2 regions of the Microbacterium sp. LTA6 genome follow, and region 2 is predicted to be linked to the other one. Evidence: riboswitches for the same ligand, from Rfam matches in the RefSeq annotation. Region 2 holds a riboswitch; the other holds the start of a gene.
What was found. Region 2 has a riboswitch for FMN ahead of ribD (bifunctional diaminohydroxyphosphoribosylaminopyrimidine deaminase/5-amino-6-(5-phosphoribosylamino)uracil reductase RibD). Riboswitches for the same ligand answer to the same signal wherever they lie in the genome.
Positions count from the first base shown of each region.

Region 1: linked by a shared signal. The riboswitch ahead of LTA6_RS17340 (6,7-dimethyl-8-ribityllumazine synthase) and the one ahead of ribD (bifunctional diaminohydroxyphosphoribosylaminopyrimidine deaminase/5-amino-6-(5-phosphoribosylamino)uracil reductase RibD) in region 2 are both predicted to bind FMN.

Region 1 covers NZ_CP147855.1:3,611,560-3,625,999, forward strand. Annotated here, with positions in the region: gene LTA6_RS17315 (VTT domain-containing protein) at 1-526, shown strand, start outside; gene LTA6_RS17320 (DUF5302 domain-containing protein) at 566-745, shown strand; gene LTA6_RS17325 (cation:dicarboxylate symporter family transporter) at 814-2,253, opposite strand; gene LTA6_RS17330 (ATP-binding protein) at 2,401-3,687, shown strand; gene LTA6_RS17335 (response regulator) at 3,684-4,385, shown strand; FMN riboswitch at 4,409-4,552, shown strand; gene LTA6_RS17340 (6,7-dimethyl-8-ribityllumazine synthase) at 4,565-4,999, shown strand; gene LTA6_RS17345 (NAD(P)H-binding protein) at 5,043-5,792, opposite strand; gene LTA6_RS17350 (FMN reductase) at 5,885-6,529, opposite strand; gene LTA6_RS17355 (LLM class flavin-dependent oxidoreductase) at 6,529-7,755, opposite strand; gene LTA6_RS17360 (acyltransferase family protein) at 7,868-9,028, shown strand; gene efeB (iron uptake transporter deferrochelatase/peroxidase subunit) at 9,001-10,314, opposite strand; gene efeO (iron uptake system protein EfeO) at 10,329-11,561, opposite strand; gene efeU (iron uptake transporter permease EfeU) at 11,558-12,505, opposite strand; gene LTA6_RS17380 (2-oxoglutarate and iron-dependent oxygenase domain-containing protein) at 12,632-13,636, shown strand; gene LTA6_RS17385 (LacI family DNA-binding transcriptional regulator) at 13,721-14,440, shown strand, end outside.
Region 2 covers NZ_CP147855.1:86,448-100,887, forward strand. Annotated here, with positions in the region: gene mfd (transcription-repair coupling factor) at 1-3,230, opposite strand, end outside; gene LTA6_RS00460 (hypothetical protein) at 3,354-3,800, shown strand; gene LTA6_RS00465 (transcriptional regulator) at 3,797-4,093, shown strand; gene LTA6_RS00470 (DNA-formamidopyrimidine glycosylase family protein) at 4,221-5,084, shown strand; FMN riboswitch at 5,139-5,283, shown strand; gene ribD (bifunctional diaminohydroxyphosphoribosylaminopyrimidine deaminase/5-amino-6-(5-phosphoribosylamino)uracil reductase RibD) at 5,334-6,386, shown strand; gene LTA6_RS00480 (riboflavin synthase) at 6,386-7,015, shown strand; gene ribA (GTP cyclohydrolase II) at 7,012-8,280, shown strand; gene ribH (6,7-dimethyl-8-ribityllumazine synthase) at 8,277-8,750, shown strand; gene LTA6_RS00495 (Fe-S protein) at 8,806-9,159, shown strand; gene LTA6_RS00500 (LacI family DNA-binding transcriptional regulator) at 9,163-10,149, opposite strand; gene LTA6_RS00505 (sugar ABC transporter permease) at 10,308-11,225, shown strand; gene LTA6_RS00510 (carbohydrate ABC transporter permease) at 11,272-12,117, shown strand; gene LTA6_RS00515 (sugar ABC transporter substrate-binding protein) at 12,183-13,541, shown strand; gene LTA6_RS00520 (beta-galactosidase family protein) at 13,605-14,440, shown strand, end outside.

The DNA of each region.
Region 1 (14,440 bases), 410 kb from region 2:
CGTCCTCGTTCTCGGCGATGCCTTCTTCGTCGTCATCCCCGGCGAGATCGCCGTCACCGCGCTCGGCGCCCTGTCCGTGACGAACGGAGCGCCGCCGTTGCCTGCGGTGATCGCCTGCGCCGCCGTCGCCGCCGCGCTCGGCGATGTCGCGTGCTATCTGATCGGACGTGCAGTCGGTACCGAGCGCTGGCGGTGGATGCGAGTGCCGCGCGTGCAGCAGGCTCTGGACTGGGCCAGGCGCCGCCTGGACTCCGGTACGGCAACGGTGCTCTTCACCGCGCGGTTCGTGCCGTTCGCCCGGCTGGCGATCAATCTCGTCGCGGGGGCGTCACGGATCCACCCACCGCGTTATCTGGCTCTCGTCGCGCTCGCCGCGACCGGCTGGGCCGTCTATCAGGCATCGGTCGGCGCAGCCGTCGCCGCGGTCATCCCCGGCGGGCCCCTCGTGGCGGTGCCCGCATCGATCGTCGTCGCCGTCGGAATCGGCCTCCTGATCGATGTGTTCGTCCGGCGGATGCGGAAGTGATCTCCCCTCCGGCCGCTGCGGTGACATAGGCTGACGAGCATGAGCACCGAAGAAAGCGCCTCCTCCTCTGAGGACATGAAGCGCAAGTTCAAGGAAGCGCTCGAGAAGAAGAACGCGCACCACCGGCAGGGCGAGGCTCACCTCGACGGCGATTCCGCCGTGCACGGTGGGCCCGCCGCCCCGCAGACGCGGCGCGAGTTCCGACGCAAGAGCGGTTGACCGCATGAAGGATGCGGGAGCAGGCGTCCGCCTGCTCCCGCATCCTTCACCACATCGGTGAGCGCTGCTCAGTTCCCAGAGACTCGCTGCCGCGCCCGCTGTTCCTTCGCCGCCATCTCCGCCAGTGCGGATTCGCTGAGTTCCTGTGTGCCCACGGCCTGACGCTCGTCCGACATACCGTGTTCGTCGACGCCGTCGAGCGACGACTCGTCGAACGGAATCTCTCCGCTCAGCACCTGCCGTACCCGATCACGGTCGATCTGCTTCGTCCACGTGCCGATGAGCAGCGTGGCGACCGCGTTGCCGGTGAAGTTCGTCAGCGCGCGCCCCTCGGACATGAAGCGGTCGATGCCGACGATCACTCCGACGCCGTCCACGAGGTCGGGTCGGTAGGCCTGGAGACCTCCGGCAAGAGTGGCAAGCCCCGCACCCGTGACGCCGGCTGCACCCTTGCTCGCGATGATCATGAACACCAGCAGGCCGATCTGCTCGCCGATCGACATCGGCTGGCCCATCCCGGTGGCGATGAAGAGCGAAGCCATCGTGAGGTAGATCGCCGTGCCGTCCAGGTTGAACGAGTACCCCGTGGGGACCGTGATTCCGACGACCGGCTTCGAGACCCCGATGTGCTCCATCTTCGCGATGAGTCGAGGAAGCGCCGACTCCGACGACGAGGTGCCGACGATCAGCAGGTACTCCCGCGCGAGGTACTTCATGAGGCTGAGGATGTTGACGCGCGTCACGACCCAGAGCAGGGTTCCGAGGACGACGGCGATGAAGAGGATGCAGGTGACGTAGAACGCCACCATGAGGATGCCGAGGCTCCAGATCGCCGCGATACCGGTCTTCCCGACGACGGCGGCGATGGCGCCGAAGGCGCCGAGGGGCGCCAGCCAGAGGATCATCCCGAGGATGCGGAACACCAGCTTCTGCAGGTTCTTCACCGCGTCCATGATCGGGGCGCCGCGATCGCCGAGTCCCTGCAGAGCGAAGCCGGCGAGCAGAGCGATGAACAGCACCTGGAGCACGCTCTCCCCCGTGAACGCGGAGAAGAAAGTGGTGGGGATGATGCCGAGGATGAACTCCTGAGTGGTCTTCGCCTCTCCCGTCACCGCCTCGTAACTGGAGGAGGTCATGTCGAGTCCTGCGCCGGGGTGGATGATGTTGCCCACCAGCAGGCCGATGGCGAGCGCGAAAGTCGACATCACCATGAAGTACAGCAGCGCGAGGCCGCCGATCTTCCCGACGGTCGCGGCCTTGGCGATCGAGCCGACCCCGACGACGATCGTGCAGAAGATGATCGGCGCGATCATCATCTTGATCAGCGCGACGAAGCCCTTGCCGATGGGCTCGAGGCTCTGGCCGACCTCGGGCCAGATGAGTCCCACCGCCGCGCCGAGCACGACGGCGATGATCACGGAGACGTACAGCCAGGTATGCCGATCCCAGGCCTGCTTGCCGCGCCGCGAGTTGTACCCGGGGAGAGAGAATCCCGTCGTGATGGCCATCGTGTCCTCCTTGAACATGAACTTCTTCGTCACATGACCGCCTGCGGCATCGCTGACGGTAGACAACAGCGTCACGGGCTTCACACAGAGACACCATTTGTGGTCGTATTGGTCACTACCGAACCGCCACGACCCGAAGGAGATGCGATGGCACGCGCCTTCGAGGCTCGCAGCGCCGCGTCTCGCGTGTTCATCGTCCTGCTTCTCGTCGGGGTGCTGGTGGGCGCCCTGGTGGCCGTTTTCCTGGTGATCGAGGCGCAGCGTGCGACGCACGCCGAGGCCGAACGCGTCACGAGTGCGACGGCCATCGCGATCGCGGAATCACCCGCCGCGATCGACGCGCTCGCCGCCGGGGACCTCGATGCGGCGACGCGCGCGCTCGAACCGTACGTCCTGGACGTGGCAGACACCGCCGGCCTCGACTTCATCACGGTGATGACGCCGGACGGGGTGCGCGTCACGCACCCGGACCCCGACCAGATCGGCGGTCAGTACCTGGGAACGATCCCCGCAGCCCCCGCGTCGCGCACGGAGGTGTTCACCGGCACCCTCGGACCCTCTGTGCGGACGATCGTGCCGATCCTGTCCCCGGAGGGCGGAGATCTGCTCGGCTGGGTCGCGGCCGGCGTGACCGTGGAAACGATCGCCGAGACCCTGGTGCGGCGCCTGCCGCTGTCGCTCGGCATCGCTGTGTCGGTGCTCGCGGTCGGAGTGATCGGTGCGTGGCTCGCCCGCCGCTTCACGCGGCGCATCGCCGGCGACCTCCCGCCCGGACAGCTGCGGGATGCCGTCTCGTCCTACGAGTCCATCCGGACGCTCGGTGAGGCGTTGCGCGCGCAGACCCATGAGCATGGCAATCGGATGCACACGGCCGTCGCGCTGCTGGAGCTCGGCCGCACCGAGGAAGCGATCGAGATCCTCACCGAGACGTCCCGTCAGAGCCAGTCCCTCGTCGACCAGGTCACCGCTCGCCGCCACGGCGACCCGGCCGTCGGCGCACTTCTGCTCGGCAAGGCGTCTCAGGCCAAGGAGCGGGGCATCGACTGGCGTGCGCAGATCGCGCCGGACGCCCCGCGTTCATCGCTCTCCACGGTCGACAGCGTCTCGGTGCTGGGCAACCTCATCGACAACGCCATGGATGCCGCCGCCGAGGCCTCCGATCGGTGGGTGGAGGTGTCCCTGAGTCGTACCGAAGAGGGCTCGTTGCTGATCGGAGTCTCCGACAGCGGCGCCGGAGTGCCCGAGGGTCTCCGCGACCAGATCTTCACCCACGGTTTCTCCACGAAACCGTCCGGCGTGCAGGGACGCGGCGTCGGACTCGCGCTCGTCCGATCGGTCGTCACGGAGGCGGGCGGGTCTGTGCGGATCACCGACGATCCGACCACGTTCCTGATCTCGCTGCCCGCCGCCTCGTCCGGACGGAGGAAGGCATGATCCGCACCCTGCTCGTCGACGACGATCTCCTGACCCTGGAACTTCACCGCGACTACATCGGACGCCTCGAGGGGTTCGCCGTGGTCGGCGAGTGCACAGGCGCCAGAGCGGCGCTGACGGCCGTGCTCGACCACTCGGCCGGCCGTCCGGTCGATCTCGTCCTCCTGGATATGACGATGCCGGACGGGTCAGGCCTGGACGTTCTCCGCACACTGCGTGCCCGCTCGGCCGCGGTGGACGTCATCGCCATCACCGGGGTGAGAGATGCCGAAGTCGTGCGTCAGATGGCGGCTCTCGGCGTCTTCCAGTACCTGGTGAAGCCCTTCACCTTCGCGACGTTCCGAGAGCGCCTCGAGCAGTATCGCGTCTACCGGACTCAGTCGCAGTCGACCGATGGAGAGGCGACTCAGGCCGAGATCGACGCTCTCCTCGGCGCAGCCAGGCCGACCGGATCGATCCCGATCCCGAAAGGCCTGTCCCCTGGTTCTCTGGAGAGCATCACTGCCGCGATGCGGTCCTCCGACGCGCTCTCGGCGAGTGAGGTCGGCGAGATGCTCGGCATGTCGCGCGTCGCGGCGCGACGCTACCTCGAGCACCTTGTCGCCGAGGGGACACTGGCACGCTCGGCACGCTACGGCGCCCGCGGGCGCCCGGAGACCGAGTACCGATGGAATCGGAGCAGTGGTCCGGCGCACTAGAACGGCACTGGTAATCTCGTGCCGTATGTCCTCAGGGCGGGGTGAGATTCCCCACCGGCGGTGACGCGGCTCGTCCGCGAAGCCCGCGAGCGGACTCCATGGTGGAGCCTGCAGACCTGGTGCGATTCCGGGGCCGACGGTCAGAGTCCGGATGGAAGAGGACGAAAGGAACGATCATCATGTCCAGAATCGCCATCGTCGCTGCCGAATGGCACGCAGAGATCGTGGAGCAGGCCGTTGCATCCTTCGGCGCTCGGCTCGCGTCGCTCGGCTTCGAAGACGTCCGGGTGATCCGCGTCCCCGGCGCTTTCGAGATACCCCTGCACGTGCAGCGGCTGGCTCGAAGCGGAGACTACGACGCCATCGCGACCTGCGCTCTCGTGGTGGACGGCGGCATCTACCGTCACGACTTCGTCGCGTCCGCGGTCGTCGACTCCCTGATGCGCGTGCAGCTGGAGACGGATGTCCCCGTGTTCTCGGGTGTCCTCACACCGCACAACTTTCATGAGCACCAGGAGCATCGGGACTACTTCGCCCGGCATTTCGACCTGAAGGGCCGCGAACTGGCGGATGCCGTCGCGAAGACCCTCGCGAGCCTGTCCTCGATCGGCTGACGCCGGCCGATCGATGCGGGCGGCTCACACACCGTCGCAGTGATCAGCGCTGCGGCTGCGAGGCGAGCCAGTCCGAGAACGTCACCGATCCCCGGTCGGCATCATCATCGGGAAGCAGACTGCCGTCTCGCATCGCACGTCCGAACGCGCCGGGAAGGGCGATCGCCGGCATCCACCCGGTGAGGCCGGTGTGGCGCGCCCACGACCTCATCATCTCGACGAGATCCTCCTCACGCGGGCCGGCGAGGTCGCGCGCGCGACCCGCCGGTGCCGCTTCAGCGAGGTCCACGAGCCGCTGCGCGACCTCGATGACCGAAACGGGCTGCGTGCGCATCCGCACCGCGAGATGCAGCGGCCCGACAGCGGCGCGTCGGTGCATCTGTGCCGCGAAGTCGTGGAACTGCGTCGCCCGCAGAATCGTCCAGGGCGTCTGGCCGGATTGCACGGCCTGTTCCTGCGCGAGCTTGCCTGCGTAGTACGCGTGGGGTGCACGATCGACGCCGACGATCGAGAGGGCCACGTGATGCCCGACCCCTGCGCGCTGTCCGGCGGCCAACAGCTTCGCCGTCGTGGCGGTGAAGAAATCCGTCGACGTCCTGGCGCTCTGCGTGACGACGCTGAGCGCGTCGACCACGACATCCGTGCCCTCGAGCGCCGCGTCGAGGCCCGACCCGCTGCGCACGTCGACGCGGTTGCCCCTGGTCAGCACACGGACGCGGTGGCCGCGTTGCTGCGCCACCCTCACGACCTCCGTGCCGATGATGCCCGTGCCGCCTGCGACTGCGATCTCCATGCGTCTCCGATCGATGTGGGTACTCGGTCCATTCTGAACCCGTACCGAGCATGATCTGTACCGAGCGCGTCAGGAAATCGCAGTCGACAGACTCACTCCCCTGCGAGACCGCCGAGCATGTGTCCGAACGAGCGACCTTCGCCGAGGTAGGTCGACGGATCGTAAGGATCCACGACCACGCTCGGCTGTCGACGTGCGATCGCGTCGGCGAGTTCTCGTGCACCCTTCTCGACGCGCTTCGCGAGCGGTGCGACGTCGTCGCCCGCGCCGCCCCAGTCGCTGGACGCCGCGAACACACCGGTCGAGACGGGCTCGGCGTGCAGATATGCGAACAGCGGACGGATCGCGTAGTCGATCGCGAGGGAATGACGTGCGGTCCCGGCATTCGCGCCGATCAGCACCGGCTTGCCGACGAGGGAGTCCGGATCGAGCACGTCGATGAACGACTTGAACAGGCCCGAGTAGCTCGTCGAGAAGATCGGCGTGACTGCGATCAGCGCATCCGCGGAGATCACGGTGTTGATCGCGGTCTCCAGTGCGGGCGGCGCGAAACCGGTGAGCATGTTGTTCGTGATGTCGTGCGCGTAATCGCGCAACTCGATCACGTCCACGCTCGCCTCGATGTTCTGAGCGGCGAGGGCCTTCAACGTCTCCGCGGCCAGCCGATCCGCCAGCATCCTGGTGGACGACGGGTTGGAGAGCCCCGCCGAGACGACGGCAATACGACGAGTGGTCATCAGGCGTCCTTCCGGCCGAGGCCGAACGCCGCACCGGCCGGCGCCGGGGTGTCCTGATAGGGCGAGTCGCCGGTGAGGTTGTCCCCGCGGTTCGCACCGGGGCGCGCCTGACGGGTCGGTCCGTCGCCGAACTCCGCCTTGACGCGGGCGGCATGGGTCGGAGCATCCGGAACGTTCGCCGGGCGGTCCTTCGCGAGCTCCTTGCGCAGCACCGGAACGACCTCGGATCCGAGGATGTCGAGCTGCTCGAGCACCGTCTTCAGCGGGAGGCCCGCGTGGTCGATGAGGAACAGCTGCCGCTGGTAGTCGCCATAGTGCTCGCGCATCGCGGCGTAACGGTCGATGACCTGCTGCGGCGACCCCACCGTCAGCGGAGTCATCTCGGTGAAGTCCTCCATGCTCGGGCCGTGACCGTACACCGGCGCATTGTCGAAGAACGGCCGGAACTGGTTCACCGCATCCTGAGATTTCGCACTCATGAACACCTGGCCGCCGAGGCCGACGATCGCCTGTTCTGGCGTTCCATGGCCGTAGTGCGCGTAGCGCTGACGGTAGAGCTCGATGAGGCGCTGGTAATGCTCCTTCGGCCAGAAGATGTTGTTGGCGAAGAAGCCGTCACCGTAGTACGCGGCCTGCTCTGCGATCTCCGGGGTGCGGATGGATCCGTGCCAGACGAACGGCGCGATGCCGTCGAGCGGACGCGGGGTCGACGTGAAGCCCTGGAGCGAGGTACGGAACTTGCCCTCCCAATCCACGACGTCCTCACGCCACAGCTTGTGCAGCAGCGCGTAGTTCTCGATGGCGAGCGGAAGGCCCTGGCGGATGTCCTGACCGAACCAGGGGTACACCGGGCCGGTGTTCCCGCGGCCGAGCATGAGATCCATCCTGCCGTCGGAGACGTGCTGCAGCATCGAGTACTCTTCCGCGATGCGCACCGGGTCATTCGTCGTGATGAGCGTCGTCGACGTGGAGACGATGAGCCGCTCGGTCTGCGCCGCGAGTGCAGCGAGGAACGTCGAAGGGCTGGACGACCAGAACGGCGGGTTGTGATGCTCACCGATGGCGAAGACGTCGAGACCCACATCTTCGCTGTGCTTGGCGATGGCCATCGTGGCCTTGATCCGCTCCTGCTCGCTCGGCGTCACGCCGGTCACGGGGTCGCGGGTGATGTCGCTGACCGACATGATGCCGAACTGCATCGCGTGTGCGCCCGACTGCTCGCTCATGATTACTCCATCTTTCCCGAAGCGGATGACTCGGCATCCGTTTCTATTCACTTGAATGTATCTGTGACAACGCGATCCTGGCAACTTTATTCCCGGGCGGTAGCCTCGAAGGATGAGCAGCGCTGACGCAGACTCCGGTCGTCCGATCACCGGATCGATCCAGAAGCCGCGACGCCGGGTGCCTTTCTGGGACAACGCCCGCTACGCCTGCATCGTTCTCGTGGTTCTCGGCCATGCCGTCCAACGGCTGATCTACGACTCGGACATCGCTTTCGCGTTCTACCTCACGTTGTACGCATTCCACATGCCGGCATTCGCGATCATCTCCGGATACTTCTCCAAGTCCACGTCTCCGACCAAGACCCAGATGGCCAGGGTGATCACGGACATCCTCGTGCCCTACCTCATCTTCGAATTGCTCTGGACCCTCACGAAGTGGCTCGTCGAGGGGCAGGCCGACCCGAACATCACGCAGCCTTCCTGGACGCTGTGGTTCCTGCTCGCGCTGGGGATCTTCCGCCTGGTCCTCCCCTATCTCGCGCTCCTGCGCTGGCCGTTGGTGTGGACGGTCGCCATCTCGATCGGCGTCGGGTACCTGCCCAATGTCGACAGCACCTTCTCGCTCTCGCGCACCCTCGGCCTCCTTCCCTTCTTCGCCTTCGGCTGGTGGCTGCGCGAGCACGACATCGTGGCCAGGATGCGGCTGCTGGATTTCCGCCCCTGGTGGGTGCGTGTCGCCGCAGTCGCCGTGCTCGCTGCGACCGGCTGGGCGGCGTGGACGTGGCTTCCGCTCTGGCAGACGATCGACCTGCGGCACTGGCTCTTCTACGAGGACTCGTACGCGGATCTCGGCGGCGAGCAGTGGTGGGCCGGTGGCCTGCGCATCGCGCTGATGCTCCTCGCCGTCGTCCTCAGCGCGGCGTTCTTCGCCCTGATTCCGCGCGGAACACACTGGTGGACGCCGTTCGGGCAGTACACGATGTACGTCTTCCTGCTGCACTCCTTCGTGCTGTACCCGTTCCGCGAAACCGGGATCCTGCGCGACCTCGACCCGACCTGGATCTGGTTGCCGGTGGTCGCACTCCTCTCGGTGCTGATCGCCCTGGCCCTCGCCACGAGACCGGTGCGGTGGCTGTTCCGGCCTCTCGTGGAGCCGCGCCCCACATGGCTCTTCTCGGATCCGCGGCTCGCCTCGCGCGAGGGACGCCGAAACGACCCGACCGGTTCCCGTCGCCCTGCTCCGCCTCAGTCGAAGAGCTCGGCTCCGACGTAGGATCCCGGTTTCGCGCCGGCTGGGACGGCCCAGATCCCCGAGCCGACGTGTCGGATGTACTCGTTCAGCACGTCTGTCGACAGTCGCCGCTGGAGCGACACGAACTGCGACGGATCCCGCTGGTAGGAGAGGAAGAACAGCCCCGCGTCGAGCCGGCCGAGGTTGTTGTTCCCGTCGACGTAGTTGTAGCCGCGGCGAAGGATGCGGATGCCGTCGTTCTGCTCAGGATGAGCGAGCCGGACGTGGCTGTTCGCGTCGATCGCCGTTCCGCTGAAGTCGGGCGCGGTGAACTCGCCTCCGCCGGACAGCGGTGCTCCTGCGCCCTTGTCGCGGCCGATGATGGAGTGCTGCTCGGCGAGTCGAACCCGGTCCCACGTCTCGATCAGCATCGCGATCTTCCGGGCGACGAGATACGAACCACCGGCCATCCAGGCGGGTTCGTCAGATTCGGCGACCCAGACGTGATCCTCGAGCGCCGCAGCGTCATCCGCGAGGATGTTCGCCGTGCCGTCCTTGAAGCCGAAGAGATTGCGGGGTGTCGCCTGCGCCGACGTCGTGCGCGAGGTCTTGCCGAAGCCGAGCTGCGACCAGCGCAACCGCGCCCGCCCGAAGGCGATACGGCTGAGGTTGCGGATCGCGTGCACGGCCACCTGCGGGTCGTCGGCACACGCTTGGATGCAGAGATCGCCGTTCGACAGCTCGGGGTCGAGGTCGTCACCGAGGAACGGCGGCAACTTCTCAAGAGTCGCCGGGCGCTGGGCGGCGATGCCGTAGCGATCGCCGTCCGCGTTCTCGAACAGACCCGGGCCGAAGCCGAAGGTGATGGTCAGCCCGGCCGCGGGCAGCCCCAGCGCCTCGCCGGTATCCTCAGGCGGCTGCTCGGCGGGACCGCCGACCGCACCCGTGGCGCTGACCTCGAGACCCTGCGTCATCCTCGATGCCGCATAGGTCCAGTCCTGCAGCAGCGACTTGAGGTCGTCGCTGTCGCTTCGCGGCATCATGTCGAACGCCGCGAAATGCAGGTGGTCCTGCACCGGCGTGGTGATGCCCGCCTGATGCGCGCCGAAGAAGTCGAACGCGCTCTGCGCATCGGCGCTCTCCCGCGCGCGTCCGAGGGCGACTCCGCCGGCGAGACCCGCCCCCGTTCCGATCGCAAGACCGGCGACGCCCCCGCCGATCGCGAGGCCGAGCAGGCCGCGCCTGCTCAGGCCCGAGGGTGCGGATGCTGCGGTGTCGTCGCCGACGGAGGCCGGCACCGCCGCCGCATCCGCTTCTGACTCAGTCATGGGGGTATCCCGGATCAGGACAGCACCGTGCCGGTCAGCTGCGACAGCGGCTCGGCGAGGGCGTTGATCAGATCGGTGAACTGGCGCTTGTCGGCGTCGGTGAGTTCGGCGTACCCGACGAAGCCCTCCGCCAGCGAGCCGTGGGCTGCGAGCGCCGCTTCGAGCTGCGCGTAGCCGGCCTCGATCTTCTCGACCAGCGCCGCACCGTCGTCGCCCTGCGCGGCGGCGAAGTCCTGCACCAGCGAGAACGCCATCTTGGACCCCTCGACGTTCGCCGCGAAGTCGTAGAGGTCGGTGCCGGACCACCAGTCCTCCTCGCCCGAGATCTTTCCCGTCGCGACCTCGTCGAGCAGCGCGATCGCGCCGTTCGAGATTCCTGCGATGCCCTGATCATCCAGCGCGGTGGTGAAGTCGTCGGAGTGGACGTAGGAGAAGAGCTCCTGCACGTCGGCGAGAAGCAGGTCACCGAACTCGGAGCGCTGCTCCGGAGTCGACGGCGTCCAATCCTGCCACGCCGGTGTCTCTCCATCGGCGTTCAGCGCGTCCTGCGCCGGCACCCACAGGTCCTTCTCGATGCGGTGGAAGCCGGTCCAATCGAGCTCCTCCGCGACCGCGTCCACCTCGCGGTAGTCGATTCGCGGGTCGAGGTCGCCGAGCGCCTCAGCGACGGGCTCGATGCGCTCGTAGAACGCGCGGGTCTGCGGGAAGAGTGCGCGTGCGGTCTCATCGTCGCCGGCCACGTAGGCGGCGACGAAATCCTCGACCGTGGGCACGAGCTGCCCGACCTGGTCCTTGACGAACGCCGCGTAGAGGTCGACCGCCTGCTGCTTCAGCTCGGCATCCGGTCCGTCGACGGCGACGCGGTCCCCGGTGACGGTGAACGACGCCTTGCCGACGCCCTCCCCGATCATGCCGGGCTTGCAGAGGGTGAAGTACTCCCCCGGCTGCGCGACGACGGTGAGCGTACGGGATGCCGACGGTGCGATGTTCTCGACCTCGCCGACGATACGCAGGCCGTCCTCGGCGAGCAGGTAGAACTCCGAGATCTTGCTGCTGTCGTTGGAGACCTCGAAGGTCAGGGTGCCGCTCTTCGCCGTCGCCGCGGAGACCGCGCACTCACCATCGGTGGAGGACACCGTGAAGGCTGCTGCGGCATCGACGTCGCTCTTCGCGACGCATCCGCTCAGAACGAGCGCTCCGGCGCCGGCGACCGCGAGTGCACCGATGATTCGGCGTGAAGAGATCATGCTGCTCCTTGTTGTGAAAGATGAAGGGTCTCGTCCTGGCGTGGTTCCGCCACCGGACGCGAGCGGGATGGACGCCGCCCGCGGAGACCACGAATGTAGAAGAATCCGACGATGCCGACGTAGAGCGCCCAGGCGATGACCTGCAGCCAGGTCATCGCGGGCATGAACCCGACCGTCGCCTGCAGGATCGCAGCCCATGCGCTGTCAGGTGCGATGGTCGAAGCGACATCGAAAGACCAGCCGAACGGGATCGCCGACCACCCGACGGCGACCGCTCCCGTCGTCGGATCCAGCGGCGCGATGGCCGTGAAGGGACCGGGAAGTGCGCCGGCCTCCTGCAGATCCATCACAGCGTAGGCGAGGACTCCCGCGGCGACGATGACCAGGAATCCGCCGGTCCAGGAGAAGAACCGGCGCAGGTCCAGTCGCACGGCGCCGCGCGTGATCAACCAACCGGCGATGACCGCGGTGGCGAGGCCGAGCAGCGCACCGAGCAATGCTGTCGGTGCGTCTCCGAAAGACTGCACCATGGACCACAGCAACAGCGTCGTCTCGATGCCCTCCCTCGCGACCGAGACGAAGCCGATCGCAATGAGAGCCCACAGGCCGCCCCGGGTGAGGGCGCGGTCGATGCCGCCCTCGAGCGTCGCCTTCATGGTGCGGCCGGCGCGCTGCATCCAGAAGATCATCCAGGTGACCATGCCGACGGCGAGCAGCGAGAGACCTCCGCCGACGAGCTCCTGGGCCTCGAACGTCAGTGCGTAGTCGCCGAAGGTGAGCACGGCACCGATCCCGAGCGCCAGGGCGACGGCGAGGCCGATGCCGATCCACAACCGCGGGAGCGCATCGGCGCGGCCGAGTCGACGGAGGTAGGCGATGAGGATGCCGACGACGAGCGCGGCTTCCAAGCCTTCGCGAAGGCCGATCAGGAATGTGGCGAGCACGGAAAGGATGACTCTCAGTCTATGAACAGAGGTAAGGCATCCCTTACCTCTGAGACTTTATCACCCTGCCGGTAACGCGACGCAACACTGTTCGCGGCATCCCCCAACCGGATCTAACCTCGGGTCATGTCTGAACTCTCGCTCCCCATCCTCGACCTGTCCCAGCTCGACGAAGGCCCGGAAGCGGCCGCCCGCTTCCGTCAGGATCTGCGGACAGCGACCCATGACGTCGGCTTCTTCTATCTCACGGGTACCGGCATCTCCCCCGAGCTGGAGACACGACTGCACCGCGCAGCGCTCGACTTCTTCGCCCTCCCGGAATCCGAGAAGCTCGCGATCGAGAACGTGAAGAGCCCCCACTTCCGCGGCTACACCCGTATCGGCGGCGAGCGCACGCAGGGGAAGGTCGATTGGCGCGAACAGATCGACATCGGCTCAGAGCGCGAGCCCGTCAGCGACGGACCCGCGTTCAACCGGCTGATCGGGCCGAACCTCTGGCCGGCGGCGCAGCCCGAGCTGCGCGAGATCGTCGACGAATGGCACGAGACTCTCTCCGAAGTCGCCCGCAAACTTCTCCGAGCCTGGGCACTCGCTCTGGGAGCTGCGGAGTCGTACTTCGACGAGCACTTCGGCGAACCCTCCACCCTCATCAAGATCGTGCGCTACCCCGGAACCGAGGCGCCCGAACCGCGGCAGGGCGTCGGCGCGCACAAGGACTCGGGCGTGCTGACCCTGCTCTGGGTCGAGCCGGGCAAGGGCGGGCTCCAGGTCGAGCGCGATGGCACCTGGGTGGATGCGCCGCCCGTTCCCGGCGCGTTCGTGGTGAACATCGGGGAGCTGCTCGAATACGCCACCGGCGGCTATCTCAAGGCGACGAACCATCGGGTCGTCTCGCCCCAGGCACCGGATGAGCGCATCTCGATCCCGTTCTTCTTCAACCCGGCGCTGGATCAGCGTCTCCCACTCATCGAGCTGCCGGCCGACCTCGCCGCGGACGCGAACGGGGTCACCCAGGATCCGAGCAACCCCATCCACTCGCTCTACGGCGAGAACGCCCTGAAGTCGCGCCTGCGTGCGCATCCGGACGTTGCGGCCATCCACCACGCGGATCTCGTCGGCGTGGTGTCCTGACCCACTGGCGGAACTCTTCGGCCAACGGCACGAGGTCGCTCGCCCTTTCGCTCGGCCGACGGGGTGCGGCAATAGAGTGACCTTGTGGATGCATCCCGTCCGCGGCGACCGACGCTGGCCGATGTCGCCGCTCTCGCAGGAACTTCGACCGCCGTCGTCAGCTATGTCGTCAACGACGGTCCCCGCGCGGTCTCCGCCGTGACGAAGGAGCGCGTCGAGCAGGCCATCGCCGAGCTCGGCTATCGACGCAATGCCCTGGCCGGTGCGCTCAGCGCCGGACGCGCCGACCTCATCGGGCTGCTCGTTCCGGACTCGGCCAACGCGTTCTTCAGCGAGCTCGCCCGGCATCTGGAGGGTGCGGCTCGACAGCGAGGGCTGCTCACACTCCTCGGAAACACCGGCTACAGCGTCAGCGCGGAGCGCGACTATCTCCACACCTTCTCCGACCTGCGCCCGCGCGGCATCGTGATCGCGACCATCTCCGACTCCCCCGAGCTCGCCATCGACTGCCCCCGTGTGTACGTGCACTCGGCCCCGGCGGAGACGGCGAGCCCGAGTGTCGTCATCGACGATGAAGATTCCGCGGCCGTCGCGGTGAGGCATCTCATCGACCACGGGCACACAGCGGTGCATTGCATCACAGGTCCGACCGATTTCGGGCCGGCCGGACGCCGAGAAGCAGGCTGGCGTCGAGCGATGCGTGCGGCGGGGTATGACACGACCGGTCTCGTTCACCCGATGCCGTTCGACCGTCTCGGCGCCGAAGAGGCGACGACCGCCCTCTTCAACAGCCCTTCGCCGCCG
Region 2 (14,440 bases):
TCGATGACGAGGTCGATCGCGTCGTCCTTCGTCGTCGCTGTGGAGGCGGCAGAGAGCTTCTGGTACGCCTCCAGGCGCAGCCGTTCGCTGTCGATGTAGTCCTCGGGGATCCGGGCATCCAGCGGCAGCTCGAGCCTCAGCTCCGCTCCGGTCTCGACCTCTTCCCCGCGGAAGGTCGCGACTGCTTCGCCGATCATCCGCAGGTACAGATCGAAACCGACGCCCGCGATGTGCCCGGCCTGCTGAGCGCCGAGGAGGTTACCCGCACCGCGCAGCTCGAGATCCTTCAGCGCCACCTGCATGCCCGAGCCGAGGTCGTTGTTCACCGCGATCGTCTGCAGTCGGTCGGCCGCGGTCTCGGAGAGCGGCTTCATCTCGTCATAGAGGAAGTAGGCGTAGGCCCGCTCGCGCCCTCGGCCGACTCGTCCGCGCAGCTGATGCAGCTGCGAGAGTCCGTATTTGTCGGCCCGATCGATGATGATCGTGTTCGCGTTCGAGATGTCGAGGCCGGTCTCGACGATCGTCGTGCATACGAGCACATCGAACTTCCGCTCCCAGAAATCGTCGACGACCTGCTCCAGCTGATGCTCCCCCAGTTGCCCGTGAGCGACGGCGATCCGCGCCTCGGGTACGAGTTCGGCGAGTTGCGCCGCGACCCGCTGAATCGACTGGACGCGGTTGTGCACGAAGAAGATCTGGCCCTCGCGGAGGATCTCGCGGCGGATGGCCGCCGTGATCTGCTTGTCGCTGCGTGGTCCGACGAACGAGAGGATCGGATGCCGATCCTCCGGCGGGGTCTGCAGGGTCGACATCTCGCGGATGCCGGTCACCGCCATCTCGAGCGTCCTCGGGATCGGCGTCGCGCTCATGGCGAGGATGTCGACGTTGGTCTTCATCTTCTTCAGCGCGTCCTTGTGCTCGACACCGAAGCGCTGCTCCTCGTCGATGATCATCAGCCCCAGATCCTTGAAGATGATCTGGTCCGTGAGGATGCGATGGGTGCCGATCACCATGTCGACCGACCCCTCGAGCAACCCCTGGAGAGTGAGCCGGGCCTCTTTGTCGGTCTGGAATCGCGACAGCGGACGCACTTTCACCGGGAACCCGGCGAAGCGCTCGGTGAACGTCTCCAGATGCTGCTTGACCAGCAGGGTCGTCGGCACGAGCATCGCGACCTGCTTGCCGTCCTGGATCGCCTTGAACGCGGCACGCACCGCGACTTCGGTCTTTCCGAAGCCGACATCGCCGGAGAGCAGTCGATCCATCGGAATCGGCCGTTCCATGTCGGCCTTGATCTCGTCGATGGTCTGCAGCTGGTCCGGCGTCTCCGCGAACGGGAACGCCTCTTCGAGTTCGCGCTGCCACGGGGTGTCCGGTCCGAACGCGTAGCCCTTCGCGCTCATCCGCGCCGAGTACAGCTTGACGAGCTCGACGGCGATGTCGCGGACCGCCTTGCGGGCCTTGCCCTTCGCCTGTGCCCAGTCGCTGCCGCCCATCTTCGAGAGCGTCGGTGCTTCGCCACCGACGTACTTCGAGAGCAGATCGAGCTGGTCGGTGGGCACGAACAGCTTGTCGCCGGGGTAGCCGCGCTTGGAGGGCGCATACTCCAGCACGAGATAGTCGCGGATCGACTTGGTCGCGTTGCGGCCGCCGGTCGACACTTCGCGCTTCGTCATCTCGACGAAGCGTCCGATGCCGTGGGTGCCGTGCACGACGAAATCGCCGGTCTTCAGCTGCAGCGGGTCGACGACGTTCTTGCGGCGGGATGCGAGCTTCTTGACGACCCGCTGGTCGCCGCCGATCGTGCGCCCGTAGAACTCGTTGTCGGTGAGGACGGCGAGTTTCGCCTGCGGAATCTGGAATCCGGCCTCGACCGATCCCGTGACGAGCGTCGCGATCCCCGCATCCGGGAGGTCGCCCAGGTCTTCCACCACGCGCGCGGCGATGCCCCGATCCGCGAGCACGTCGCGGGCGCGATCGACGAGGCCGTGACCTGCGGCGATGACGACCACGCGCCAGCCGTCTCCGACCAGCGCCTGCACGAAATCGATCGCGCCGTCGACGTTGCCGTGGAAGGAGGGGATGACGGAGGCGTCGAGGTTCGCCGCCTCATCGTCGCCCTCGCCCAGGCCGATGCCGAACGGGCTGAGCCGCCACCACACGCCGCCGCGCTCGCGCACGACCTCGCGCAACTGCGCGACGGTGAGGAAGTCACCGGCCCCCAGATCGATCGGAGCGGACGCTCCGGATGTCGCCGCGCTCCAGGCGGCATCGAGGAACTCGCGGTTGGTGTCGCCCAGGGTGATCGCCCGCGCGGTGGAGCGTTCCGGGTCGACGATCGCCGTGGCGCTTCCGGCCGGCAGGTACTCGGCGAGCGATTTCAAGGGACCTGCGACGGCAGGCAGGAGCGATTCCATGCCCTCGACCGGGATGCCCTCGGCCATCTTCTCGAGCATGCCCGCGATCGCCGGGAAGCCGCCGATGAGCGCACGTGCCCGGTCGCGGACATCAGCGGTGAGCAGCAGTTCGCGGCTGGGCGGCAGATCGACCCCGGCGACGTCACCGGGGAGGGACCGCTGATCGGCGATCGAGAACGCCCGGATCTGATCGATCTCGTCGCCGAAGAACTCGACGCGGAAAGGATGCTCCGACGTGGGCGGGAACACATCGAGGATGCCGCCGCGGACGGCGAACTCGCCGCGTCGAGACACCATGTCGACGCGCGAGTACGCACGTTCGACGAGTTGCTCGGCGACGACCTCGAGATCGTTGCGGCGGGTCCCGACGCGGAGTTCGAGCGGGGCGATCTCACCGAGATTTCCCGCGATCGGCTGCAGAGCCGCCCGCACCGAGGCGACGACGATGAGCGGACGCTCGCCGGACCAATCGGCGATGCGACGAAGGGTCTGCAGGCGCTGCCCCACCGTGTCGGGGCTGGGGCTCAGACGCTCATGCGGCAGGGTCTCCCATGCGGGGAAGGTGAGCACATCGGCATCCGGCATATAGGCGCCGAGCGCCAGGGAAAGGCTCTCCACGCGCCGGCCGGTCGGCGCGACGACGAGCAGCGCCGCCGGATGCCCGGCATCTCGCCGCCGTTCGAGGAGGCCGGCGAGCGTCGGCGCGTCCAAGCCATCGACGAGGCCGAGGTCCGCATCGGTCTGCGCCCAGGTGAGGGCGTCACGATAAAGGGTCGCCTCTTCCAAGGCGCGCAGAATCCCCGGAACAGTCACCGGACAAGCCTAGCCGCGGCCGACGACACTGGGCCGCGATGTCGCACGCGGTACGACCGGAAGATGGCGCGCTCGTTCCCCACACGCTTGTTTTCCATGATGGAAAGTGTGAAACTTTCCATCATGGAAACAGAAGGTCATCCCTCCGCAGGCGATCTCGGCTCGATAGCCGAGGCGCGCGCGTCGATCGTTCGGCGCATCCGCACTCCACGCTGGTACTTCTGGTTGGTCGGCGCACTCGTCGCCCTCCTCGTTCTCATCGTCGGCCTCGGAACGGGCACGTGGTGGTTCCTGCCCGCGATTCTCGGCGTGCTCGTGGCCGACCTGGCCGTGATCGGCGCGCACCGCCGAGTGACGGGCACCTCTGTGCCTGGCCGGGCATGGCCTGCGTGGCTCTGGGCGTGGGCAGCGGTACTCGCCGCCTTGCCGGTGCTCGCGGCCGCGGCGCTGCACCTCGCGGAACGCCCCTCCTGGACCATCCTCCTCACCGCCCTCGCCGGAGGCATCGCCGCCGGCCTCGGCTCTGCCATCCTCAATCGCCGGTGGGAAGCGTCTCGGGTCACACCGTGACGGAGCCGCAGTTCGATGAGATCGTGCACGCGCCGCAGCGTCTGCGCATCCTCGCGATGCTCGATGCGATCCCTGGCGAGGTCGAGTTCGCGGCGCTTCGGGATGCGCTCGGCGTCGCCGACTCTGTCGTGAGCAAGCATCTGAAGGTTCTCGCCGAGGCGGATTATGTGTCGATCCACAAGGCCGCGACGTTCGGCAGGCAACGCACATGGGTCAGACTGACCGCGCGGGGAGGTGGCGCCTACGCGGCGCACGTCGCCGCGCTCCGCGCGATCGTGTCGCCGGAAAGCTGAGCGCGCAGGCGCCAGGACCCGAGGATCCCCGGTGGGCGAGCGACCCGGCCCAGTCCTTATGGGCCCCAGGATGCCGAGGGCGCACAGACCGGGTGACAGTGTCGGATGCCGATGACAAGATGAATCCATGCCGGAGATGCCGGAAGTCCAGGGCCTGACCGATTTCCTCGGCGAGCGCGCCGTCGGGCGCACGATCTCTCGCGCGACCGTCTCCGCGATCTCCGCGCTGAAGACCTACGATCCGCCGATCACCGCGCTGCAGAATGCCGAGATCACCGCATCCACGCGCCTGGGCAAGTTCGTCGTGCTGTCCTGTGCAGGCGACCTGCATCTCGCCTTCCACCTCGCCAAGGCCGGCTGGTTGCGCTGGTACGAGACCGTGCCCACCACGCTGATCAGGCCGGGGAAGTCGCCGATCGCGTTGCGCGTCGCGCTCGACGACGGCAGCGGCTTCGACCTCACCGAAGCCGGCACGAAGAAGTCGCTCGCCGTGTACGTGGTGCGCGACCCGCAAGACGTTCCGGGGATCGCTCGACTCGGACCCGACCCCCTCGATCCGAGCTTCACCCTCGACGTCTTCGCAGGGCTGCTCGAGGGTCGCCGGACACAGATCAAAGGACTGCTGCGAGACCAGTCGGTCATCGCCGGCATCGGCAACGCCTACTCCGACGAGATCCTGCATGCGGCTCGTATGTCGCCATACGCCAACGCCGGGAAGCTGAATGCCGAAGAGGTCGAACGCCTCTTCGCAGCGATGCAGACCACTCTGCGGGATGCGGTGGCCGAAGCATCCGGAAAACCACCGGCCGACCTCAAGGACGCCAAACGTCGAGGCATGCAGGTGCACGCCCGCAGGGGCGAGACATGCCCCGTCTGCGGAGACACCGTGCGCAGTGTGTTCTTCGCCGACCGCTCACTCGAGTACTGCCCCACGTGCCAGACCGGCGGCAAGCCTCTGGCCGACCGCCGACTGTCACGACTGCTGAAATGACCGCGATACCGGGAATGAAATCCATTCAGACGCGTTGACTACACTCAGAGCAACAACGTGCTCCGGGGTCGGTGAGAATCCGAACCGGCGGTGACAGTCCGCGAGCGTCGAGGGAAACCGAGGCGCTGACCCGGTGAAATTCCGGGACCGACGGTGATGCGAGGGAGACCTCGCTAGTCCGGATGGGAGGCAGCACGAGGCGCCAGCGCGTCTTCTGCCACCCCCGGAGCCTCATCGAAGGACAGACGGATGGCAGTGAACGAGGCAGAACGCACGGCGATGAGTCGCGCGCTCGAACTCGCCTCCCTCGGCCCCCGCGGCGCGAACCCGCAGGTCGGCGCCGTCATCCTCTCCCCCACAGGCGAAGTCCTCGCCGAGGGCTGGCACCACGGCGCGGGCACGCCGCACGCCGAGGTCGATGCCCTCTCCCATCTCGCACCCGGTGCCGCTCGCGGAGCGACCGCTGTCGTCACGCTCGAACCCTGCAACCACACCGGGCGCACCGGCCCCTGCTCCGTCGCCCTCATCGAGGCGGGCATCTCCCGTGTCGTCTACGCCGCAGCCGATCCCGGCGCCGAATCCGGCGGTGGAGCGGAGAGACTTCGCGACGCCGGTGTGTCTGTGGATGCCGGTGAGCAGGCCGATGCCGCTCGCGATCTCATCGCCGACTGGCTGACCGCTCAGCGACTCGGACGGCCGCAGATCACGGTGAAGTGGGCGCAGAGCCTCGACGGGCGTGCCGCCGCCGATGACGGCACGAGTCAATGGATCACGGGCTCTGCCGCCCGCGCCGACGTGCACCGGCGACGTTCCGAGGCCGACGCGATCGTGGTCGGCACCGGCACGGTCATCGCCGACGACCCCGCCCTCACCGCGCGCATCGGCGAGACGCTCCACCCGAACCAGCCGGTCCCCGTCGTCATCGGCTCACGCACCACTCCGGCAGACGCCGCACTGCGCCGCCACCCGCACCAGCCCCTGTTCTACGACACCAGGGATCTGCACGCCGTCGTCGCAGATCTGCATGCCCGCGGCATCCAGAAAGTGTTCATCGAGGGCGGACCGACGCTCGCCAGCGCGTTCATCGCGGCCGACCTGGTCGATCAGGTTCTCGTCTACCTCGCACCGGTGCTGCTCGGCGGCCATCGCCTCGCGCTCACCGACATCGCCGTCCCGACGATCGCCGCGGCTCGTCGCCTGACGATCGACGAGTGGTTGCCGCTCGGCGCCGACGTGCTGGCGGTCGGTCACCCGACGCCATCCTCCGGCGAGGACAAGAACGAGAACGAAGGAGCCAGCTGATGTTCACCGGAATCATCGAAGAGATCGGCGAGATCACCGCCATCGCACCGGCCGGCGACGGCTGGAGACTGACCGTTCGGGCTCCGAAGGCAGCTGCGGACGCGGTGCACGGCGAGTCGATCGCCGTCTCCGGCGTGTGCCTCACCGTCGTGGGATCGACGGCAGAGACGTTCGACACCGACGTGATGAAGCAGACGCTCGACGTCGCCGCGATCGGCGGAGCAACGGTCGGGACCCGCGTCAACATCGAGAAGGCGATGCCGGTCGGCGCGCGACTCGGCGGACACATCGTTCAAGGGCACGTCGACGGAACGGGCGTCGTGCTCGAGGTGCGCCCCGGCGCCCAGTGGAGCGTGCTGCGGATCAGCCTCCCCGCCGATCTCGCGCCGCTCGTCGTCGACAAGGGGTCGATCTCCGTCGACGGCACCTCTCTCACCGTGAGCGCGGTCAGCTCGCCCCCGACGCCCGAAGCCTGGTTCGAGGTCTCCCTCATCCCGGAGACCCTCGTCGCGACCACACTCGGCTCGCGCGCGGTCGGCGACCGCGTCAATCTCGAAACCGACATCCTCGCCCGGCACGTCGAGCGCCTGCTCGCCTTCCGGTCTGCACAGGAAGGAGGCTCGCGATGAGCCTTGCCACCATCCCCGAGGCGCTCAACGCGCTGCGCGCCGGACGCCCCGTCCTCGTCGCCGACGATGAGAACCGCGAGAACGAGGGCGACGTCATCCTCTCAGCCGAACTCGCCACCCCGGAATGGGTGGCGTGGACGGTGCGCTGGTCGTCGGGCTTCATCTGCGCGCCGATGCCCGCGGATCTCGCAGACAGCCTGAACCTGCAGCCGATGGTGGAGTCCAATGAGGACTCCCGCTCCACCGCGTACACGGTGAGTGTGGATGCCGCGGAAGGCGTGACGACCGGCATCAGCGCTTCGGATCGGGCGCACACGCTGAACGTGCTCGCGAATCCGGCGTCGACGCCGACCAGCATCATCCGCCCCGGTCACGTCCTGCCGCTCCGCGCCGTCGACGGCGGCGTGCGCGAGCGCAGCGGTCACACCGAGGCCGCCGTCGAACTGATGCGCCTCGCCGGGCTCCGTCCGGTCGGCGCCATCGCCGAGGTCGTCGCCGAGGACGGCAGCATGATGCGCATGCCGGGACTGATCGAGCTCGGCGAACGCGACGGCATCCCGGTGATCACGATCGAGCAGCTCATCGCGTATCTCAACGAACACGACCCGCGAGACGAGGTGGCGCACAAACGCAAGAGCCGTCGCGTCAGCCTGCGCGCCGATGCCACCGTCCCGACCACTCACGGCACGTTCCGCTTCCTCGCGTACAAGGACCGCGTGACCGGCACCGACCACATCGCCGTCGTCTCGGGCGAACCGACCGAGACGGCGCTGGTGCGCGTGCACTCCGAGTGCCTGACCGGAGAGGCCTTCGGCTCCCTGAAGTGCGAGTGCGGTCCTCAGCTGGATGCCGCACTCGACGAGATCGACGAGCACGGCGGCGTCGTGATCTACATGCGCGGCCACGAGGGGCGCGGCATCGGCCTCATCAACAAGCTGCGCGCCTACAGCCTGCAGGAAGAGGGGCTCGACACCGTCGACGCCAACCTCGCCCTCGGCCTCCCCGCCGATGCCCGCGAGTACGCGGCGGCGGCCGGCATCCTCAGCGATCTGGGCATCTCGAAGGTGCGTCTGCTGACGAACAACACCGACAAGGTCACGCAGCTCCGTGAGCTCGGACTCGACGTCATCGAACAGGTCCCCCTGATCGTCGGCGTCGGCCCGAACAACCACCAGTACCTGGAGACCAAGCGCGATCGCATGGGTCACATCATCGGCGAGGCGGACCTCGCAGAGGCTCTCGCGAACGGAAAGGGCAATTCATGAGCGGCGCAGGAGCACCGGCCACCGACAACATCGACGGACGCGGACTGAACGTCGTCATCATCGCCGGCACCTGGCATGAGGTCATCAGCGAGGCCCTCATCGTCGGCGCTGAACGTGTGCTGAACGACGCCAAGGCATCGCACCGCCTCGTGCGCGTACCCGGTTCGTTCGAGTTGGCCGTCGCCGCACAGGCCGCCTTCGCCGGCGGAGCCGACGCCGTCGTCGCCCTCGGCGTGATCATCCGCGGTGGCACCCCGCACTTCGAGTACGTGTCTGCAGCCACGACCGACGGGCTCACCCGCGTCTCGCTGGATGCCGGCAAGCCGGTCGGTTTCGGCGTGCTGACCCTCGATGATGAGCAGCAGGGACTCGACCGCGCCGGCCTCGAGGGCTCGAAGGAGGACAAGGGCGCTGAAGCTGCGGATGCTGCGCTGCGCACCGCCCTCGTCATCCGCGAACTGCGCGGCTGAATCTGAGGCTCACCTATCTGGCGGCGGATGAGTCCGCTGGCGTACGGTGAGGGGCATGGAGACCCTGCGCCTGATCGTCCTGCTCGTCCACCTCATCGGCTTCGCCGTCCTCTTCGGATCGTGGGCCGTGGAGGCCTTCGGCGGCAAGCGGCAGATCACGAAGATGATGGACTACGGCCTGGCGATCGCTGGACTCGCCGGTCTGGCGTTGGCGGCTCCGTGGGGCCTCGATCATGACCTGAACTACGTCAAGATCGGCGTGAAGTTCGGCATCCTGGTCGTCGTCGGGGCACTGGTCGGCATCGGCTACGGACGTCAGAAGCGCGGCAAGGCCGTGCCCGCGGCGATGTTCTGGCTCATCGGCATCCTCACAGTGACCAACGCCGCCCTCGCTCTGCTCTGGCGTTGACCCTCAGCTCTTCCGCGGCGGCGCCGTGCTCTCCCTGACGATGAGCTCGGTGCCGACAAGGGAGGTCTGAGGGCGCTCCCCGCTGTCGAGCTCGGCGAGGAGCGTATCGACCGCCAGCGCACCGACGCGCTCGGGATGCTGCTGCACGGTCGTCAGCGGAGGCCACAGCTGTGCGGCATCCGGCAGTCCGTCGAAGCCGACCACGCTGACGTCGCCGGGGATGTCGAGTCCGATCTCGCGGAACGCACGTACGACGCCGATCGCCATCTGGTCGTTCGCGGCAAAGACCGCGGTCACACCCTCGATGTCACGCAGCTGCACCCCCGCCTGATAGCCGGATGCCGCCGTCCAGTCACCGGGGAGCGCGTCGGGCACGACCCGCCCTCGTGATTCGAGCGTCGACCGCCAGGAATCCCGGCGGCGCTCGGCGGAGTACGATTTCGTCGGCCCGGTGACATGCCACACCGTCTCATGTCCGAGGTCGAGCAGATGTTCCGTCGCCAACCGGGCGCCCTGCGCCTGATCGGTGTCGACGAACGGATGACTCGTGCCGCGGTTCGAATCGACGAGCACCACCGGCAGCCCGTTGGGGATCTCGACGTCCGCCTCATCGAGCTGATGGGCCTCGATCACGATGATGATGCCGTCGACGGCGTGCTCTTCTATTCGGCGGAACGCGCCGGCCACGGTCTCCTGCGCGTTCGATTCCACGGGGATCAACGTGAGCGCGTAGCCCATCTGCGCAGCCCTGACCGCGATCGCGTCGAGCGTTCGCTGGTTGCCGTACGAGTTGAACGAGAACATGATCACGCCGATCGCCCGGAAGCGCCCGGAGCGCAGCGCCCTGGCTGCACTGTTCGGGCGGTAGCCGAGTCGCTGCATCGCGTCTTCGACCCGAACGCGAGTGGCCGCGCCGACGTAGCCGCGCGCGTTGACGACCCGCGAAACGGTCTGACCGGACACCCCGGCCTCGCGCGCCACGTCCTCCATGGACGGCTCTCGACGCCGCAGCTGCGGCTCGTCCGGAGTCTCCGTTGTCACCATCGACCACCCATCCTGTGTTGACGTTGACACACTAGCATTCCATCGCGTATGTTGACGTTGACACACGGCGCACCAGGCGCCCCGATTCAGAGAAGGTCTCGTCGATGACGACTGATATCACCGCAGCCCTCGGAGCGCCCGGCCTCCGACGCCGCGAGAAGCTCGACTGGAAGGGCTGGGCATTCGTCGGGCCGTTCATGGTCGTGTTCACCCTGGTGTTCCTCACCCCGCTCGCCTACGCGCTCTACCTCAGCTTCTTCCAGGAGAAGCTGATCGGCGGCACCGCATTCGTCGGCTTCGAGAACTACGCTCGTGCCCTCACCGACCCCCAGTTCTGGGAGTCGTTCGGCCGCGTCGTGCTGTTCCTCGTCGTGCAGGTGCCGATCATGCTCGCCCTCGCGCTCGGCGCCGCGCTCGCGCTCGACAGTGCGCGACTGCGCGGAGCATCCTTCTTCCGCATCCTGATCTTCCTGCCCTATGCCGTCCCCGCCGTCGTCGCAGTCCTGATGTGGGGCTACATCTACGGCGATCAGTTCGGGCTCACCGCCAACGTCAACGACTTCCTCGGATTCGAGGCGCTCACACCGTTCGCCAAGGAATGGATGCTGCTCTCGATCGGCAACATCGTCACCTGGGAGTTCGTGGGCTACAACATGCTCATCTTCTACTCCTCGCTGAAGACGATCCCCACCGACATGTACGAGGCGGCCTCCCTCGACGGCGCCGGCGCCTGGCGCACGATCTTCTCGATCAAGATCCCGTCGGTACGCGGAGCGCTCGTGATCGCCACGATCTTCTCGATCATCGGCAGCTTCCAGCTCTTCAACGAGCCGAACATCCTGCGCCCGCTCGCCCCGAACGTGATCACCACGTTCTTCACGCCCAACATGTACGCGTACAACCTCTCGTTCGCCGGGCAGCAGTTCAACTACGCCGCGACGATCGCCATCATCATGGGCGTCATCACGGCCGTGATCGCCTACGTCGTGCAGCTGCGCGGCTCGAAGTCGGAGGTGCGCTGAAATGGCCATCGCCCTTGCCCGCCCCCCACGCAAGCGCCACGACGCGATGAACCCGCGCTCGTCCAAGACGCTGCTTCTCGTGATGGTCATCTACGCGCTGTACACCCTCGTGCCGCTGATCTGGTTGCTGTTCAGCGCGACCAAGACCCAGGCCGGCCTCTTCAGCTCGTTCGGGCTGTGGTTCGCTGACGACTTCGCGTTCTTCGACAACCTCGCCGCGACGTTCGCCTACCGCGACGGCATCTTCCTGCGCTGGCTCGGCAACACCCTCCTGTACGTCGTCGTCGGCGCCGGCGGTGCGACACTGCTCGCGACGATGGCGGGCTACGGACTCGCCAAGTACCGCTTCCCCGGCCGCCGTGCGGTCTTCGCGATCGTGCTCGGCGCGGTCGCGGTCCCCGGTACGGCACTGGCGGTCCCGACGTTCCTGCTCTTCAGCGAGCTCGGCCTCACGAACACCCCCTGGGCCGTCATCATCCCGTCACTGATCAGCCCGTTCGGGCTGTATCTGATCTGGGTGTTCGCCACCGAGTCGATCCCCACCGAGCTGCTCGAGGCAGCGCGCATCGACGGCGCCGGAGAGTTCCGCACCTTCTTCACGATCTCGATGAGGCTGCTCGCTCCCGGCATCGTGACGGTCGCCCTCTTCACGGTCGTCGCGACCTGGAACAACTACTTCCTGCCCCTGATCATGCTCTCCGACCCGGCCTGGTACCCCCTCACCGTCGGCCTGAACCAGTGGAGCGCCCAGGCCATCGGTGCCGGATCCCAGCCGATCTACAACCTGGTGATCATGGGATCCCTCCTCACGATCATCCCGATCGTCATCGCGTTCCTGCTGCTGCAGCGTTTCTGGCAGTCAGGACTCACCGCGGGAAGCGTCAAGCAGTAGCGCCGCTCCCCTGCACCAAAACGGCGGCCCACCGAAGGGCCGTACCCTCCCGAAAGGACACAGCAATGAAGCACCTCCCTTCCCCCGCTGCCCGACGCGCTCTTGCAGCGCTCGCAGCGGGAACCGTAGCGGCGCTGGCGCTCGCCGGTTGCAGCGCGGGCACCGATAACGGCAACGGCAGCACCGGCGGCGACGGCTCATTCGATTCCGTCGAGGCGGCGCTCGAGACCGGCGGCGAGATCACCTACTGGTCCTGGACCCCCTCTGCGGAGGCACAGGTCAAGGCGTTCCAGAAGGAGTACCCGAACGTCAAGGTGAACCTCGTCAACGCGGGTACCAACAACGAGGAGTACACCAAGCTGCAGAACGCGATCAAGGCGGGCTCCGGCGCGCCTGACGTCGTGCAGATCGAGTACTACGCCTTCCCGCAGTTCGCGCTCACCGACGCGTTCGCCGATCTGTCGCAGTACGGCTTCGCCGACTTCGAGGACGACTACACCGCCTCCACCTGGAACTCCGTCACCGACGGCGACGCGATCTACGGCCTGCCGCAGGACTCCGGCCCCATGGCACTGTTCTACAACAAGGCCGTCTTCGACGCCGCTGGCGTCGCCGTACCGACCACCTGGGACGAGTACTACGAGGCCGCCAAGACGATCCACGCCGCCAACCCGTCCGCGTACATCACCAACGACATCGGCGACGCGGGCTTCGCGACCTCGATGATCTGGCAGGCCGGCGGACAGCCGTTCCAGACGTCGGGCACCGACGTCACGCTCGACCTGGCGGACGCCGGAACCAAGAAGTGGACCGAGAACTGGAACCGCCTCGTCGAGGAAGATCTCCTGGCTCCCTACGGCAGCTGGAGCGACGAGTGGTTCCGCGCCCTCGGCGACGGCAGCCTCGCGACCCTGGTGATCGGAGCCTGGATGCCGGGCAACCTCATCTCCGGAGCCCCCGACGGCGCCGGAGACTGGCGGGTCGCACCGATGCCGACCTACGACGGCACCGCAGCAAGCGCTGAGAACGGTGGCGGCGGCCAGGCTGTCACGTCGCAGAGCAAGAACCCGGAGCTCGCAGCCGGCTTCCTGTGGTGGCTGAACAACTCCGAGGAGAGCATCTCGATCTTCCTCGAGAGCGGCGGCTTCCCGTCGACGACGGCCGAACTGTCCAGCGAGGAGTTCCTCAGCGACGCACCCGAGTACTTCGGCGGCCAGAAGATCAACGAAGTTCTCGCCGGGGCTGCAGACGACGTGGTCGAGGACTGGAGCTACCTGCCCTACCAGGTCTACGCGAACAGCATCTTCGGCGACACCGTCGGTCAGTCGTACCAGAACGGCACCGACCTGAACGAGGGTCTCGCCGCCTGGCAGGATGCGCTCGCCGAATACGGCAACGCGCAGGGCTTCACCGTCAACAAGTAACCTCCGAACCGGGCGGGCGGGATTCGATCCCGCCCGCCCCACCATGATCGAAAGCACTACAACGTGACCTCCTTCTCCATCGGCGAGTCCGACTTCCTCCGTGACGGCCGGCCCCACCGCGTGATCTCCGGCGCCCTCCACTACTTCCGCGTGCACCCGGATCAGTGGCAGGACCGCATCCGCAAGGCGCGGTTGATGGGTCTCAACACGATCGAGACCTACGTCGCGTGGAACGCTCACGAGCCGCGACGAGGGGAATGGGACGCGAGCGGCTGGAACGATCTCGGCCGGTTCCTCGACCTCGTGCATGCCGAGGGCATGGATGCCATCGTGCGCCCCGGTCCCTACATCTGCGCGGAATGGCACAACGGCGGGCTGCCGACCTGGCTCACCGGAGCGGGCCGCGAGCTGCGCTCCTCCGAGCCGGCATATCTCGCCGAAGTCAGCGCTTACCTGCGCCGCGTGTATGAGATCGTCGCCCCGCGCCAGATCGATCACGGCGGACCCGTGGTGCTCGTGCAGATCGAGAACGAGTACGGAGCGTACGGTTCCGACAAGGCTTACCTCGAGGCGCTCGTCGAGGTCACCCGGGACGCCGGCATCACCGTTCCGCTCACCACAGTCGACCAGCCCATCGACCAGATGCTCGACGATGGCAGCCTTCCCGGCCTTCATCGGACCGGCTCGTTCGGCTCACGCAGCAACGAGCGCCTGGCGACCCTTCGCAGGCACCAGCCGACCGGCCCGCTGATGTGCTCCGAGTTCTGGGACGGCTGGTTCGACTGGTGGGGCGGTGTGCACCACACCACCGATGTGGCCGTCGCCGCGGAAGAGCTCGATGCTCTCCTCGCCGCCGGAGCCTCGGTGAACATCTACATGGTCCACGGCGGCACGAACTT